3 regions of the Streptomyces sp. NPDC048600 genome follow, and region 1 is predicted to be linked to each of the others. Evidence: riboswitches for the same ligand, from Rfam matches in the RefSeq annotation. Region 1 holds a riboswitch; each other region holds the start of a gene.

Region 1 (4,923 bases):
ACTTTTGCAGCAAGATGCCAGAAACAGGCGCATACGTTGACGGGGCGCGCGGGCACCCCCGTCCGCGCCGGCGGATCGGATGGCATGACTATCTGACGGATCATCAGTTCTGGCTATAGTGGACTAGGGCGCGGGGAGGCCCCTGTGCGGTGTCCCGGACGTCCGGTCGAGCGGGGGAGAGCCGATGGCGGGAGTGGTCGATCACGGCGGTGGCGTACGGGGCGTCGAGGTGCCGATCCCCGACAACCCGCTGGGGCACACGCTGGTGTACGTCGTCGACACCGACCGGGGCCCGGTCCTGGTCGACACCGGCTGGGACGACCCCGCGTCCTGGGACGCGCTCGGCGAGGGGCTCGCCGCCTGCGGGACGTCCGTCGAGGAGGTGCACGGCGTCGTCGTCACCCATCACCACCCCGACCACCACGGCCTGTCCGGCAAGGTGCGGGAGGCGTCCGGCGCCTTTATCGCGATGCACGCGGCCGACGCCGCGGTCGTACGCCGCACGCGCGAGAGCAGCCCCGGGCACTGGTACGCCTACATGGCCGCCAAACTGGCCGCGGCGGGCGCCCCGGAGGCCCATGTGGCGCCCCTGCGCAAGGCGCGCGGCCCGCTCCCCGGCCTCGCACCGGCCCTGCCCGACCGCGAGATCGTCCCCGGCGACCTCCTCCCCCTGCCCGGCCGCCGCCTGCGCGCGATCTGGACCCCGGGGCACACCCCCGGCCATGTCTGCCTGCACCTGGAGGAGCGGCACCCCGCGCTGAGGGAGGGGCACGGGCGTCTGTTCTCCGGCGACCACCTGCTGCCCGGGATCTCCCCGCACATCGGCCTCTACGAGGACCCCGACGACACCACCGTCACCGACCCGCTCGGCGACTACCTCGACTCCCTGGAGCGCGTGGCCCGCCTCTCCCCCGCCGAGGTCCTCCCGGCCCACCAGCACCCGTTCACCGACGCGGCCGGCCGCGTGCACCAGCTCCTCACCCACCACGACCGACGCCTCACCGGCCTGCTCTCCCTCCTCACCGCGCCCCTCACCCCATGGCAGCTCGCCGAGCGCATGGACTGGAACCGGCCCTGGTCCGAGATCCCCTACGGCTCCCGCACCATCGCCGTCTCCGAGGCCGAGGCCCACCTGCGCCGACTGGTGAAACAGGGTCGGGCGGAGGCCGTGCCGGGCAGCACTCCCGTGGCCTACGTGGCGGTGTGACAGGCGCCCCATGGCCACCCGCCCACGGGCCGGTAAAGTGACGGCGTCGTCATCACACCCGTACGGGGGGAAGCCGGTGCAAATCCGGCGCTGACCCGCAACCGTGAGCAGGAAAACCTGCGAGCCGGACTGCCCCGCAACGGAATCGTGACCGGCTCACGCGCGTCGGCAGCCGCCGCCGCACGGCACCGTCGAGGTATACGGGGCCGAGCCGCCCGGGGTCGTCCCGTGCTGCCCGGCTCCCCTAGGGGAGAGGCACCCTCCGATCATGATCGTCCGCCGCAGCGCAGCGGCCCTGGCCGCAGCCGTCGCCGTACTCGGTGCCGCCGTGCCCGCCGTCGCCGCCCCCTCGCCGTCGCCGTCGGCGCAGCTCCCCGACGGCCTGTACGGCACCGGCGACCCGACCTACGACGGTGTCTGGCGGCAGTCGCTGACGCTCCTCGCGCAGACTGAGCAGAACGTGGTCCCCGCCACGAAGGCGGTCGACTGGCTGGCCGGACAGGCCTGCGCGAACGGCGCGTTCGCCTCCTACCGCCCCGACCCGGCGAAGGCCTGCGACGCCAAGACGATGCTGGACACCAACGCCACGGCCGCCGCTGTCCAGGCCCTCACCGCCACCGGCGGCGAGGAGAAGGTCGCGGACAAGGCCGTCGCCTGGCTGAAGTCGGTCCAGAACAAGGACGGCGGCTGGGGCTACAACCCCGGCGGCGCCAGCGACGCCAACTCCACCTCCGTCGTGATCGGCGCCCTGGTCGCCGCGGGCGAGCAGCCCGACAAGGTCGTGAAGGCCGGCAAGTCCCCCTACGACGCCCTGCTCACGCTCGCCCTGCCCTGCGCGGGCAAGGACGCGGGCGCCTTCGCCTACCAGCCCGACAAGAGCGGCAAGCTGTTCGCCAACGCCGACGCGACCGCCGCCGCCGTCATGGGCTCCCTCGGCGAGGCCCTGGCCGGGACGAACGCCACCGACGACAAGGCCTCGCCCTCCTGCGCGAAGCCCGGCGACCGCGAGCGGGCCGCCGCCAACGGAGCCTCCTACCTCGCCGGTGCCCTGGCCGAGGACAAGCACCTGATGTCCTCGATGCCCGGCGCCGAGGACCAGCCCGACTTCGGCAACACCGCCGACGCGGTGATCGCCCTGGCCGCCGCCGGCTTCGGCGAGCAGGCCGCGGCCTCCGCGCACTGGCTGGAGTCCAACGCCCTGACCTGGGCCGCGCAGAGCGGTCCCGCCGCCTACGCGCAGCTCGTCCTCGCCGCCCAGGCCGGCGGCATCGACCCGCGCGCCTTCGGCGGCAAGGACCTGGTCGCCCTGCTGAACGCGACCGGCCCGGCCCCCGCGGAGGCGAGCCAGTCCCCCGACGGCGCGACGATCGACGGGGACCCCGAGAACAACAAGAAGGACGAGGACGACGAGGGCGTCAGCGTCTGGTGGATCGTCGGCGTCGGCCTGGTCGGCGGCATCGGCATCGGCTTCCTGATCAGCGCCCGCCGGAAGCCCCGGCCGTGACCCTGCGGTCCCTCCAGCCGTCCGGGAAGGCCCGGTTCGTCCCGGCCTTCCTGGCCGCGCTGCTGCTCACCCTCACCGTCGCGGCCCAGTCCGCCCACGCCACCGGCTACCGCTACTGGTCCTTCTGGGACCGCGACGGCGCCCGCTGGGTCTACGCCACCCAGGGCCCGGCCACGGCCCGCCCCTCGGACGGCGACCTCCAGGGCTTCCGGTTCGCGGTCAGCGAGGACTCCCAGGACGCCGACCAGCCGCGCGGCGAGGCCGACTTCGCCACGGTCTGCGCGGACACCCCGGCGCGGGAGGGCAGGAAGCGCGTCGCGCTGGTCCTCGACTTCGGCACCCCCGGGGACGCCCCGTCCGGCGAACGGCCGCCGCCCGCCCGCACGGTGTGCGCGAGCGTCGAGCCGGACGCGACGACCGCCGAGGCCCTCGCCGCCGTCGCCAAGCCCCTGCGCTACGACACCAACGCCCTGCTCTGCGCCATCAGCGGATACCCGCGCCAGGGCTGCGGCGAGCAGGTGTCGGGCGGGGACGGACCCGCCGCCGAGGCGAAGGACGGGAACGGGACCACCGCCGGCCGGACCGAGGACGACGGCCCGTCCCTCGGGCTCGTCGCCGGTGTCGGCGTGGTCGTCCTGCTCGGCGCCGCCGGACTCTGGCAGGCACGCCGCCGTGCCTGACCGGACGGCCACCGCGCTCCACCCCGGTGCGTGGTGGCTGTGGGCCCTGGGACTGGGCACCGCGGCCACCCGCACCACCAACCCCCTGCTGCTCGCCCTGCTCGTCGCCGTCTCCGGCTATGTCGTCGCGGCCCGCCGCCCCGACGCCCCCTGGGCCCGTTCCTACGGCGCCTTCGCCAAGCTCGCGCTCGCCGTGATCGGCATCCGGCTGCTGTTCGCGGTGTTCCTCGGCTCACCGATCCCGGGCACGACGGTCCTGCTCGGACTCCCCGAAGTGCCGCTGCCCGACTGGGCACAGGGCATCCGCCTGGGCGGCAAGGTGACCGCCGAGGGCCTGGTCTGGGCGCTCTACGACGCCCTGCGGCTGGCCGCGCTGCTGATCTGCGTCGGCGCCGCGAACGCCCTCGCCAACCCGTCCCGGCTGCTGAAGTCGCTGCCGGGCGCGCTGTACGAGACCGGTGTCGCCGTCGTCGTGGCGCTCACCTTCGCCCCGAACCTGATCGCCGACGTGCAGCGCCTGCGGGCCGCGCGCCGGCTGCGCGGCCGTCCGGACCGCGGCGTCCGCGGACTGCTGCATGTCGGACTGCCGGTGCTGGAGGGCGCGTTGGAGCGTTCCGTCGCCCTCGCCGCCGCGATGGACTCGCGCGGATACGGCCGTACGGTCCAGGTCCCCGTCGCGGTCCGCCGTACGACGACGGCGCTGACGGTCGCCGGACTGCTGGGCGTGTGCGCGGGGATGTACGGCCTGCTCACGGCGGCGGGCGGCAGCTATGGTGCGGCCGTGCTGGTCGCCGGGCTCGGTGCCGCGGTCGCCGGACTCTGGCTGGGCGGCCGCCGCACGCCGCGCACCCGCTACCGCCCCGACCGCTGGGACACGCGCGCCTGGCTGGTCGCGGGCTCGGGCGCGGCGGTGGCGGCGCTGATGTCCGTCGCGGCGGTCCGCCTGCCCGGCACCCTGAAGCCCGGAGTGATCCCGCTGATCGCCCCCGAGCTGCCCCTCTGGCCCGCGGCGGCCTGCCTGCTGGGCCTGCTCCCGGCGTTCGTCACGCCTCCCCCGAACCCGCCGAACCCCCCGAACCCGCCGAAGTCCCCGAAGTCCCCGAAGGAGCCGTCGTGATCCGCTTCGAGGATGTCTCCGTCGCCTACGAGGGCGCTGCCGAACCCTCGGTGCGGGGCGTCGACTTCGAGGTTCCGGAGGGCGAACTCGTCCTGCTGGTGGGCCCGTCGGGCGTCGGCAAGTCCACGCTCCTGGGCGCGGTCGGCGGCCTGGTCCCGCACTTCACCGGCGGCACCCTGCGCGGCCGGGTCACGGTGGCGGGCCGCGACACCCGTACGCACAGGCCGCGCGACCTCGCGGACGTGGTCGGTACGGTCGGCCAGGACCCGCTGTCCCACTTCGTGACGGACACGGTGGAGGAGGAACTCGCCTACGGTGTGGAGTCGTTGGGCCTCGCCCCGGACGTGATGCGCCGCCGGGTGGAGGAGACGCTGGACCTGCTGGGCCTGGCCCCGCTGCGGGACCGTCCGCTGGC
Region 2 (4,923 bases), on a different contig from region 1:
CAGAGTTCCCGGGGGTGCCGCCCGGCACCGCCCGATACAGGAATCCTTGCTCCCATCTGCGGACACCCCGATGCCCTGTCCAGTTCACCTGCCGTTCACCTGGGTTACGTACGTTCGACTGACCAATGACCTTCGAACGATTGCCTGGGTAAATGGAAAACCTCTCACTGATCCTCGCGATTGTGGTGGTAACCGCACTTGCGTTCGATTTCACGAACGGTTTTCATGACACCGCCAACGCGATGGCCACCACCATCTCGACCGGTGCGCTCAAGCCCAAGGTCGCGGTGGCCATGTCCGCCGTCCTCAACCTTGTGGGTGCTTTTCTCTCCGTGGAGGTCGCCAACACGATCTCCAAGGGTCTGGTCGACGAATCAGGCATCCGTCCCGAGGTCATCTTCGCCGCCCTGGTCGGCGCGATCCTCTGGAACCTGCTGACCTGGCTCGTCGGTCTGCCGTCGTCCTCGTCGCACGCCCTGATGGGCGGCCTGATCGGTGCGACCATCGCCTCGGCGGGCGTGGGTGCCGTGCACGGTGACGTGCTGGTCACCAAGGTGCTCATCCCGGCGATCGCGGCCCCGCTGGTCGCGGGCCTGGCGGCGATGTTCGCCACGCGGCTCACCTACGTGATGGGCAAGAAGGCCGACGGCAAGGCCTCGGCGAAGGGCTACCGCGCGGGGCAGATCGCCTCCGCCGGCCTGGTCTCGCTGGCCCACGGCACCAACGACGCCCAGAAGACGATGGGCATCATCACCCTCGCCCTGGTCGCCGGCGGCTCCCTCGCCCCCGACTCCGACCCGCCCATGTGGGTCATCCTCTCGGCGGGCCTGGCCATCGCCCTCGGCACCTACCTCGGCGGCTGGCGCATCATCCGCACCATGGGCAAGGGCCTGACCGACCTCCAGCCGCAGCAGGGCTTCGCCGCCCAGACCAGCGCCGCGACGGTCATCCTGGCCTCCTCCCACCTGGGCTTCTCGCTCTCCACCACGCACTCGGTCTCCGGCTCCGTGATGGGCGCCGGCCTCGGCCGCAAGGGCGGTGTGGTCCGCTGGTCCACCGCGACCCGCATGTTCGTCGCCTGGGGCCTGACCCTGCCGGCCGCCGCCCTGGTCGGCGCGCTCGCCGAGTGGGTCACCGGCTTCGGCCCCTGGGGCACCGCGGTCGTGGCCGTCTTCCTGGTCGGCTCCAGCGCCGCCATCTGGAAGCTGTCGCGCCGCGAGGTCGTCGACCACACCAACGTGAACGACACCGAGGAACCGGCCGGCGTGGTCACCACCGCGATCGCCATGGTCACCCCGCCGCCCGCGGGCACCACCACCGTCGACGCGCCGGTCGTCGCCGCCGCCCCGGCGGGCGCGGCCGAGCCGGCCGCCTCGCAGGCCACGGCCTGAGCCCCGACCACCCCGGTACGAAGGAATCAGCAGCATGAAGATCGACTGGGCGGCCCTCGGCTCCGTGTTCGGCGTCAGCCTCGTGGTCACCGTGGCCCTCGTGGGCCTGTTCACCCTCGGTGTCGTCGGCCTCTCCCGCCAGGAACGGGCGCAGGAGCAGGGCGGCACCGCCGCACTGGCCGTGACCGGTGCCTACGCCTGCTTCGCCGCCTGCGCGGCGGCCGTCGGCTACGGCATCTACCTGATCATGGCCTGACGCCCGGAACCTGACGCCGGGCCTCGTGAGGGGGCTGTCGCGGACGAGAAGTCCGTGACAGCCCCCTCACGCATGCGCCCCCCAAGCCCGCCACCGGCCCGCGATTCACGCCGTACGACCGGCCATCGCGCGACCGCCAGGTCGCCTCCCGGCACACCACGGGCGGTCGTGACGGAGCGTCACAAAGGCCGGTCGCGGAAGGCCGCCCGGACAGCGGGCATTTCCGCGCGAGCCGGTCCCCGGGCGCGCCACGCCACGGCGGCGGTGTGGGCCTCGGCACACTCCAGCCTCGCAGGTCAACGGTGAGTTGACGGGTGTTCGAGGGCCGTGGTGGACTGCCCGAGCCATGTACGGCGGCAGAAGAGGAAGCCGGTGCGAATCCGGCGCGGTCCCGCCACTGTCACCGGGGTAGTCATCCCCGGGAGCCAGGAACTCTCACCGCCGGTCTCGTCGAACCAGGGCGTGGACACCCTGAGTGAGGACATATCGCCATGCGCGGCTGCCGTTCGCGGTCCATCACCCCTGCTCCGCCCGCCCCCGCGGCCGGCTGAGCCCGATGCGTGCCGATCGCGTTTACGCGTACGGCGCCGCCGCCGGCCTCCTCGGTGACCTCCTGCTCGGCGATCCCCGCCGCGGGCACCCGGTCGCCGCGTTCGGCCGTGCCGCCGGTGCCGTGGAACGGCTGCTGTGGCGCGACCACCGCGGCTGGGGCACCCTGCACACCGCCGTGTGCGTCGGCGGCACGGTCGCCCTGGGCGCCGCCGCCACCCGTGCCGCACGCCCCTCCCCCACCGCCTCCTTCGCGCTGACCGCCGCCGCCACCTGGGCCGTCGTCGGCGGCACCTCGCTCGCCCGCGAGGCACGGGCCGTCGGCCGGGCCCTGGAACAGGGCGACCTCGCGGCCGCGCGCGCCCGGCTGCCCCATCTGTGCGGCCGCGACCCGCAGGCACTGGACGCCGACCAGATCGCCCGCGCGGTCGTGGAGTCGGTCGCCGAGAACACCTCCGACGCGGTCGTGGGCGCGCTGGTGTGGGGCGCCCTCGGCGGAGTACCGGGACTCCTCGGCTTCCGCGCGGTCAACACCCTCGACGCGATGGTCGGCCACCGGTCACCGCGCCATCTGCGCTACGGCTGGGCCTCCGCCCGGCTGGACGACCTCGCGGGCTGGCCCGGCGCACGGCTCACCGCCGTGCTCGCCGCCGCCGCGGGACCCGACCCGCGCGGTGCCGTACGCGCCTGGCGGGCCGACGCGGCGAAGCACCCGAGCCCCAACGCCGGCCCCGTGGAGGCGTCCTTCGCGGGCGCCCTCGGCGTACGGCTCGGCGGAACCCTGTCCTACGGCGGCCGGGTCGAGCACCGGCCCGTGCTCAACGGGGCGACGGGACGGGCCGTCGCCGCGACCGACATCGACCGGGCGGTACGGCTCTCCCGCCGGGTCGGCTGGCTCGCGCTCGGCGTGGGAGTCGCCGCGCGCCTGGTTGTGAAGGGGCGGAAGAGATGAGCGGGGGTCTCCTCGTCGCGGGCACCACCTCCGACGCGGGCAAGAGCGTCGTCACCGCCGGTATCTGCCGGTGGCTGGTGCGCCAGGGCGTGAAAGTGGCGCCGTTCAAGGCGCAGAACATGTCCCTCAACTCGTTCGTGACACGGGAGGGCGCCGAGATCGGCCGGGCGCAGGCCATGCAGGCGCAGGCCTGCCGGGTCGAACCGACCGTGCAGATGAACCCGGTGCTGCTCAAGCCCGGCGGCGACCGCAGCAGCCAGGTCGTACTGATGGGCAAGCCGGTCGGCGAACTCAGCGCCCGCGGCTACCACGGCGGCCGCCAGGAGCAGTTGCTCGGCACCGTACTGGACTGTCTGGCCGAGTTGCGGGGCACGTATGACGCGGTGATCTGTGAGGGGGCGGGCAGTCCGGCCGAGATCAACCTGCGCCGGACCGACATCGTGAACATGGGGATCGCACGCAACGCGCGCCTCCCCGTCCTCGTCGTCGGCGACATCGACCGCGGCGGCGTCTTCGCCTCCTTCTTCGGGACGGTGGCGCTGCTCTCGCCCGAGGACCAGGCACTGGTCGCCGGGTTCCTCGTCAACAAGTTCCGCGGGGACGTCTCCCTGCTGGAGCCCGGCCTCGACATGCTGCACGGCCTCACCGGGCGGCGGACGTACGGCGTACTGCCGTTCCGGCACGGGCTCGGCATCGACGAGGAGGACGGCCTGCGGGTCTCCCTGCGCGGTGCCGTCCGGGAGTCGCACGTGGCCGCGCCCGTCGGCGAGGACGTACTGCGGGTCGCCGTGTGCGCGATCCCGCTGATGTCCAACTTCACGGACGTGGACGCGCTCGCCGCCGAACCCGGCGTCGTGGTGCGCTTCGTGGACCGGCCCGAGGAACTGGCCGACGCCGACCTGGTCGTCGTCCCCGGCACCCGGGGCACGGTCAAGGCACTGCGCTGGCTGCGCGAACGGGGGCTCGCGGACGCCCTGGTGAGAAGGGCCTCGGAGGGCCGGCCCGTCCTCGGCGTCTGCGGTGGCTTCCAGATCCTCGGCGAGCACATCGAGGACGACGTCGAGAGCCGCGAGGGGCACGTCGAGGGCCTCGGCATCCTGCCCGTGCGGGTGCGGTTCGCCCGCGAGAAGACCCTCACCCGGCCGGTGGGGGAAGCCCTCGGCGAGCCGGTCGAGGGCTACGAGATCCATCACGGGGTGGCCGAGGTCCACGGCGGCGCACCGTTCATCTCCGATGACGAAGGGCACAGCCTCGACGGCTGCCGGGTGGGCCCGGTCTGGGGCACGCACTGGCACGGCTCCCTGGAGTCGGACGGCTTCCGGCGCGCCTTCCTGCGCGAGGTCGCCACCGCCGCGGGCCGCCGCTTCGTCCCCGCACCCGACACATCCTTCGCCGCGCTGCGCGAGGAGCAGCTCGACCGGCTCGGCGACCTCATCGAACAGCACGCGGACACGGACGCGCTGTGGCGGCTCATCGAGTCCGGCGCGCCGCAAGGACTGCCTTTCATTCCACCGGGAGCGCCCGCATGAGCACAGTGTTGTTGTTGTCGACCGCCGACACGGATCTGCTGGCGGCCCGCGCCTCGGGCGCGCCCTACCGGATCGGCAACCCGACCCGCGTCGACGTCGCACAGGAACTGCCGGGACTGATCGAGGGCGCGCGGATCGCCGTCGTACGGCTGCTCGGCGGCAAGCGGGCCTGGGAGGACGGGCTCGCCGCGCTGAAGGCCTCCGGCATCCCCACCGTGCTCCTCGGCGGCGAGACCGTGCCGGACG
Region 3 (4,923 bases), on a different contig from region 1:
CCTCGGCGGCATCTGGATCCTCCAGACCTTCCCGGCCCTCGTCGGCGGCCTGTTCACCCGCTGGTTCCACCGCTGGGCGCTGCTGGGCGGCTGGGCCGTCGGCATGCTCTACGGCACGATCGCCGCGTACGGCGTGGCCTCGCCGACCCAGAAGCACTTCGGCGGCTCCGCCAAGGAGATCCCCGGCATCGGCGAGATCGGCTACATCGGCCTGACGGCCTTCGTGATCAACGTGGCGGTGACGGTGGTCCTCACCTTCGCCCTGCGGGCCGCCAAGGCCCCGGAGGGCGTCGACGAGACCCGTCCCGAGGACTACACGGCGGACGCGGGCGACCCGGGCGTGAAGACGGAGCTGCCGGTCACGCACTAGGACCGCCCGGCCGTTCACCCACCAGGGCGATGCCCCGGGTGACCGGCCGAAGCCGAGCAGCAGGGGCCGCCGTCGGAGCACACGACGGCGGCCCCTGTGCCGCACACTCTCGGCATGGACATCCGGATCCGCCCCGCACTGCCCGGCGAGTACGACGACCTCGGTGAACTCACCGCCCAGGCCTACCTCCAGGACGATCTCCTCACCTTCGGCGAGAACGACTGGTATCTCGGCGAGCTCAGGAACGTCGCGAAACGGGCGGCCGCCGCGGAGGTCCTCGTGGCCACGGACGACGGCCGTCTGCTCGGCGGTGTCACCTTCGTGCCGTCGGCGGGCCCCATGGCCGACCTGGCGGGCCCCGGCGAGGCCGAGATCCGCATGCTCGCCGTCGCTCACGACGCCCGGGGCCGCGGGGCCGGGGAGGCACTCGTGCGGGCCTGTGTCGACCGGGCGCGCGCCCTGGAGGGCTGCACCGGCGTCGTGCTGTCCACCCAGGACGCCATGCGCGCGGCCCACCGCATCTACGAACGCCTCGGCTTCGTCCGCGCCCCGGGGCGCGACTGGCAGCCGCTGCCCGGGCACGACTTCACTCTGCTCACCTACCAGTTGACGCTATGAAGTCACCCGGCGCCACAACATATGGGGGTGCCATCCGCACCCGGCACTAGATGTATGCTCATGCTCGCTGTCGCCGCAGGGGAATCCGGTGCGAATCCGGAACTGTCCCGCAACGGTGTACTTGTGCGTATCCGCGCACGGGAGCTAGTCCGAGGACCTGCCGACAGTGCGCCCGGCCGTCCGGCCGGGACGCCCTGACGTCCGGGCCTCGTGGAGTGGGCCGGTGGACGCGACGCCGAGCGCGTTCGTGTGCTGCCCCGCTCCGTGCCAGGCCCCTCCGTGCCGAGCGAGGGAGAGCCCCCCGTGACCATCGCGCCAGCAGACCCGGCTTCAGCAGCCATCCCCGTGGACGAGGCCGGTCCCGGTGCGGCGCTGCTCCGCACCCTCACCGAGCTGACCGCCGACCTCCCCGACGCCGACCCCGGCCGGGTGGCCGCGGCGGCGCTGCGCGGCCGGTCCGCGCGGGCGGACGAGGCCGAGTTGCGCGAACTGGCCACCGAGGCCGCCGCCGGTCTCATCTCCGAGGACCCGGCGTACAGCAGGCTGGCCGCCCGGCTGCTCACCCTCTCCATCCGCGCCGAGGCCGCCTCCCAGGGCGTCACGTCCTTCACCGGCTCCGTCGCGGTCGGGCACCGCGAGGGCCTGATCGCCGACCGCACCGCGGAGTTCGTGCGCATCCACGCCGAGCGGCTCGACGCCCTCGTCGACCCGGCGGGCGACGACCGCTTCGGCTACTTCGGCCTGCGCACCCTGCACTCCCGCTATCTGCTCCGGCACCCCCTGACCCGCAAGGTCGTCGAGACGCCCCAGCACTTCCTGCTGCGCGTCGCCTCCGGTCTCGCGGAGGACGACACGCACCGGTCCGTCGACGAGGTCGCCGCGCTCTACCGGCTGATGAGCCGCCTCGACTACCTGCCGTCCTCCCCCACCCTGTTCAACTCCGGCACCCGGCACCCCCAGATGTCGTCGTGCTATCTGCTCGACTCCCCCCTGGACGAGCTGGACTCCATCTACGACCGCTACCACCAGGTGGCCCGGCTCTCCAAGCACGCCGGCGGCATCGGGCTGTCGTACTCCCGCATCCGCAGCCGCGGTTCGCTGATCCGGGGCACCAACGGCCACTCCAACGGCATCGTGCCGTTCCTGAAGACGCTCGACGCCTCGGTCGCCGCCGTGAACCAGGGCGGCCGTCGCAAGGGCGCCGCGGCGGTGTACCTGGAGACCTGGCACTCCGACATCGAGGAGTTCCTGGAGCTGCGCGACAACACCGGTGAGGACGCCCGCCGTACGCACAACCTGAACCTCGCGCACTGGGTGCCGGACGAGTTCATGCGCCGGGTGAACGCCGACCAGGACTGGTCGCTGTTCTCCCCCGCCGACGTGCCCGAGCTGGTCGACCTGTGGGGCGAGGAGTTCGACGCCGCGTACCGCGAGGCGGAGGCTAAGGGTCTCGCGCGCCGGACGATCCCGGCCCGCGACCTCTACGGCCGCATGATGCGCACCCTCGCGCAGACCGGCAACGGCTGGATGACCTTCAAGGACGCCGCCAACCGCACCGCCAACCAGACGGCCGAGCCGGGGCACGTCGTCCACTCCTCCAACCTCTGCACGGAGATCCTGGAGGTCACGGACGACGGCGAGACGGCGGTCTGCAACCTGGGCTCGGTCAACCTCGGCGCGTTCGTCGTCGACGGGGACATCGACTGGGAGCGGCTGGACGCCACCGTCCGCACCGCCGTCACCTTCCTCGACCGGGTCGTCGACATCAACTTCTACCCGACCGAGCAGGCGGGCCGCTCCAACGCCAAGTGGCGTCCGGTGGGCCTGGGCGCGATGGGCCTCCAGGACGTCTTCTTCAAGCTGCGTCTGCCCTTCGACTCGGCCGAGGCGCGGCAGCTGTCCACGCGGATCGCCGAGCGCGTCATGCTCGCGGCCTACGAGGCCTCCGCGGACCTCGCCGAGCGCAGCGGCCCGCTGCCGGCCTGGGAGAAGACCCGCACGGCCAGGGGCGTGCTGCACCCCGACCACTACGGCGTGGAGTTCACCTGGCCCGAGCGCTGGGCGGCGCTGCGCGAGCGCATCGCCTCGACGGGTCTGCGCAACTCGCTGCTGCTCGCCATCGCGCCCACCGCGACGATCGCCTCGATCGCGGGCGTCTACGAGTGCATCGAGCCGCAGGTCTCCAACCTGTTCAAGCGCGAGACCCTGTCCGGCGAGTTCCTCCAGGTCAACTCCTACCTGGTGCAGGACCTCAAGGACCTCGGCGTGTGGGACGCCCGCACCCGGGAGGCGCTGCGCGACTCCAGCGGGTCGGTGCAGGGCTTCGCGTGGATCCCCGAGGAGGTCCGGGCGCTGTACCGCACGGCCTGGGAGATCCCGCAGCGCGGTCTGATCGACATGGCGGCGGCGCGGACCCCGTACCTCGACCAGGCGCAGTCGCTGAACCTGTTCCTGGAGACGCCGACGATCGGCAAGCTCTCCTCGATGTACGCCTACGCCTGGAAGTCCGGGCTGAAGACGACGTACTACCTGCGCTCGCGTCCGGCGACGAGGATCGCCCGTGCCGCGCAGGCTTCCGTCCCCGTCCCGCAGCAGGCCTCCGCCGAGGCCGTGGCCTGCTCCCTTGAGAACCCCGAGTCCTGCGAGGCCTGCCAGTGAGCTCCGACCGCAACAGCCGTCTCCTCGACCCGGGTTTCGAGCTGACCCTGCGCCCAATGCGCTACCCGGACTTCTACGAGCGCTACCGGGACGCGATCAAGAACACCTGGACCGTGGAGGAGGTCGACCTCCACTCGGACGTCGCCGACCTCGCGAAGCTGACGCCGGAGGAGCAGCACCTGATCGGCCGGCTGGTGGCGTTCTTCGCCACGGGCGACTCGATCGTCGCGAACAACCTGGTGCTGACGCTGTACAAGCACATCAACTCGCCCGAGGCGCGCCTGTATCTGTCACGGCAGCTGTTCGAGGAGGCCGTGCACGTCCAGTTCTATCTGACGCTGCTGGACACCTATCTGCCCGACCCGGAGGACCGCGCGGCCGCGTTCGCGGCGGTGGAGAACATCCCCTCCATCCGCGAGAAGGCCGAGTTCTGCTTCCGGTGGATCAACGAGGTCGAGAAGCTGGACCGGCTGGAGACGCAGGCCGACCGGCGCCGTTTCCTGCTGAACCTGATCTGCTTCGCCGCGTGCATCGAGGGCCTGTTCTTCTACGGCGCCTTCGCGTACGTCTACTGGTTCCGCAGCCGGGGTCTGCTGCACGGTCTCGCCACGGGCACCAACTGGGTGTTCCGTGACGAGACGATGCACATGTCCTTCGCGTTCGAGGTGGTCGACACCGTGCGCAAGGAGGAGCCGGAGCTGTTCGACGACCGGCTCCGCCAGGAGGTCACCGACATGCTCGCGGAGGCTGTCGAGGCCGAGCTGCAGTTCGCCCGCGACCTGTGCGGCGACGGTCTGCCGGGGATGAACACCGAGTCGATGCGGCAGTACCTGGAGTGCGTGGCCGACCAGCGGCTGACCCGCCTGGGCTTCGCGCCGGTGTACGGCTCGGAGAACCCGTTCTCCTTCATGGAGCTCCAGGGGGTTCAGGAGCTGACCAACTTCTTCGAGAGGCGTCCCTCGGCGTACCAGGTGGCGGTGGAGGGCACCGTCGACCTGGACGAGGACTTCTGACCCTCGGAGGACCTTTGGGCCTCGGCCGCCTTCAGCTGGCGGTCGATCCGGCGCTCGTGGATCGCTCCCACGAGCGCCGGAGCTGCGAGGACGAGGACGAGAAGCGCGACTGCGAGGTATTCCGTGAGTGCGTTCATGCGTCCAGTGTCGAACTCGGGCGACGCTCCTGACAGTGGCAGGACTGCCGCACTCCCTCGAATTACTGCCACACCTGAGGCACACTGGCAGCATGCCGCCATGCCTGCGAGGTGAGTCGTGCTGAAG

What was found. Region 1 has a riboswitch for cobalamin ahead of ACZ6SQ_RS05510 (prenyltransferase/squalene oxidase repeat-containing protein). Riboswitches for the same ligand answer to the same signal wherever they lie in the genome.
Region 2: another riboswitch for cobalamin. It lies ahead of ACZ6SQ_RS26945 (cobalamin biosynthesis protein); the one in region 1 lies ahead of ACZ6SQ_RS05510 (prenyltransferase/squalene oxidase repeat-containing protein).
Region 3: another riboswitch for cobalamin. It lies ahead of ACZ6SQ_RS31555 (ribonucleoside-diphosphate reductase subunit alpha); the one in region 1 lies ahead of ACZ6SQ_RS05510 (prenyltransferase/squalene oxidase repeat-containing protein).

The regions. Positions count from the first base shown of each region.
Region 1 is NZ_JBVJGZ010000003.1:288,549-293,471, forward strand. Features, by position in the region: gene ACZ6SQ_RS05505 (MBL fold metallo-hydrolase) at 185-1,207, shown strand; cobalamin riboswitch at 1,240-1,363, shown strand; gene ACZ6SQ_RS05510 (prenyltransferase/squalene oxidase repeat-containing protein) at 1,476-2,711, shown strand; gene ACZ6SQ_RS05515 (SCO2322 family protein) at 2,708-3,391, shown strand; gene ACZ6SQ_RS05520 (CbiQ family ECF transporter T component) at 3,384-4,508, shown strand; gene ACZ6SQ_RS05525 (ABC transporter ATP-binding protein) at 4,505-4,923, shown strand, end outside.
Region 2 is NZ_JBVJGZ010000022.1:95,837-100,759, reverse strand. Features, by position in the region: gene ACZ6SQ_RS26955 (inorganic phosphate transporter) at 153-1,391, shown strand; gene ACZ6SQ_RS26950 (hypothetical protein) at 1,426-1,647, shown strand; cobalamin riboswitch at 1,962-2,101, shown strand; gene ACZ6SQ_RS26945 (cobalamin biosynthesis protein) at 2,204-3,148, shown strand; gene ACZ6SQ_RS26940 (cobyric acid synthase) at 3,145-4,677, shown strand; gene cobN (cobaltochelatase subunit CobN) at 4,674-4,923, shown strand, end outside.
Region 3 is NZ_JBVJGZ010000030.1:34,977-39,899, forward strand. Features, by position in the region: gene mctP (monocarboxylate uptake permease MctP) at 1-370, shown strand, start outside; gene ACZ6SQ_RS31550 (GNAT family N-acetyltransferase) at 485-988, shown strand; cobalamin riboswitch at 1,043-1,167, shown strand; gene ACZ6SQ_RS31555 (ribonucleoside-diphosphate reductase subunit alpha) at 1,292-3,646, shown strand; gene ACZ6SQ_RS31560 (ribonucleotide-diphosphate reductase subunit beta) at 3,703-4,659, shown strand; gene ACZ6SQ_RS31565 (GlxA family transcriptional regulator) at 4,915-4,923, shown strand, end outside.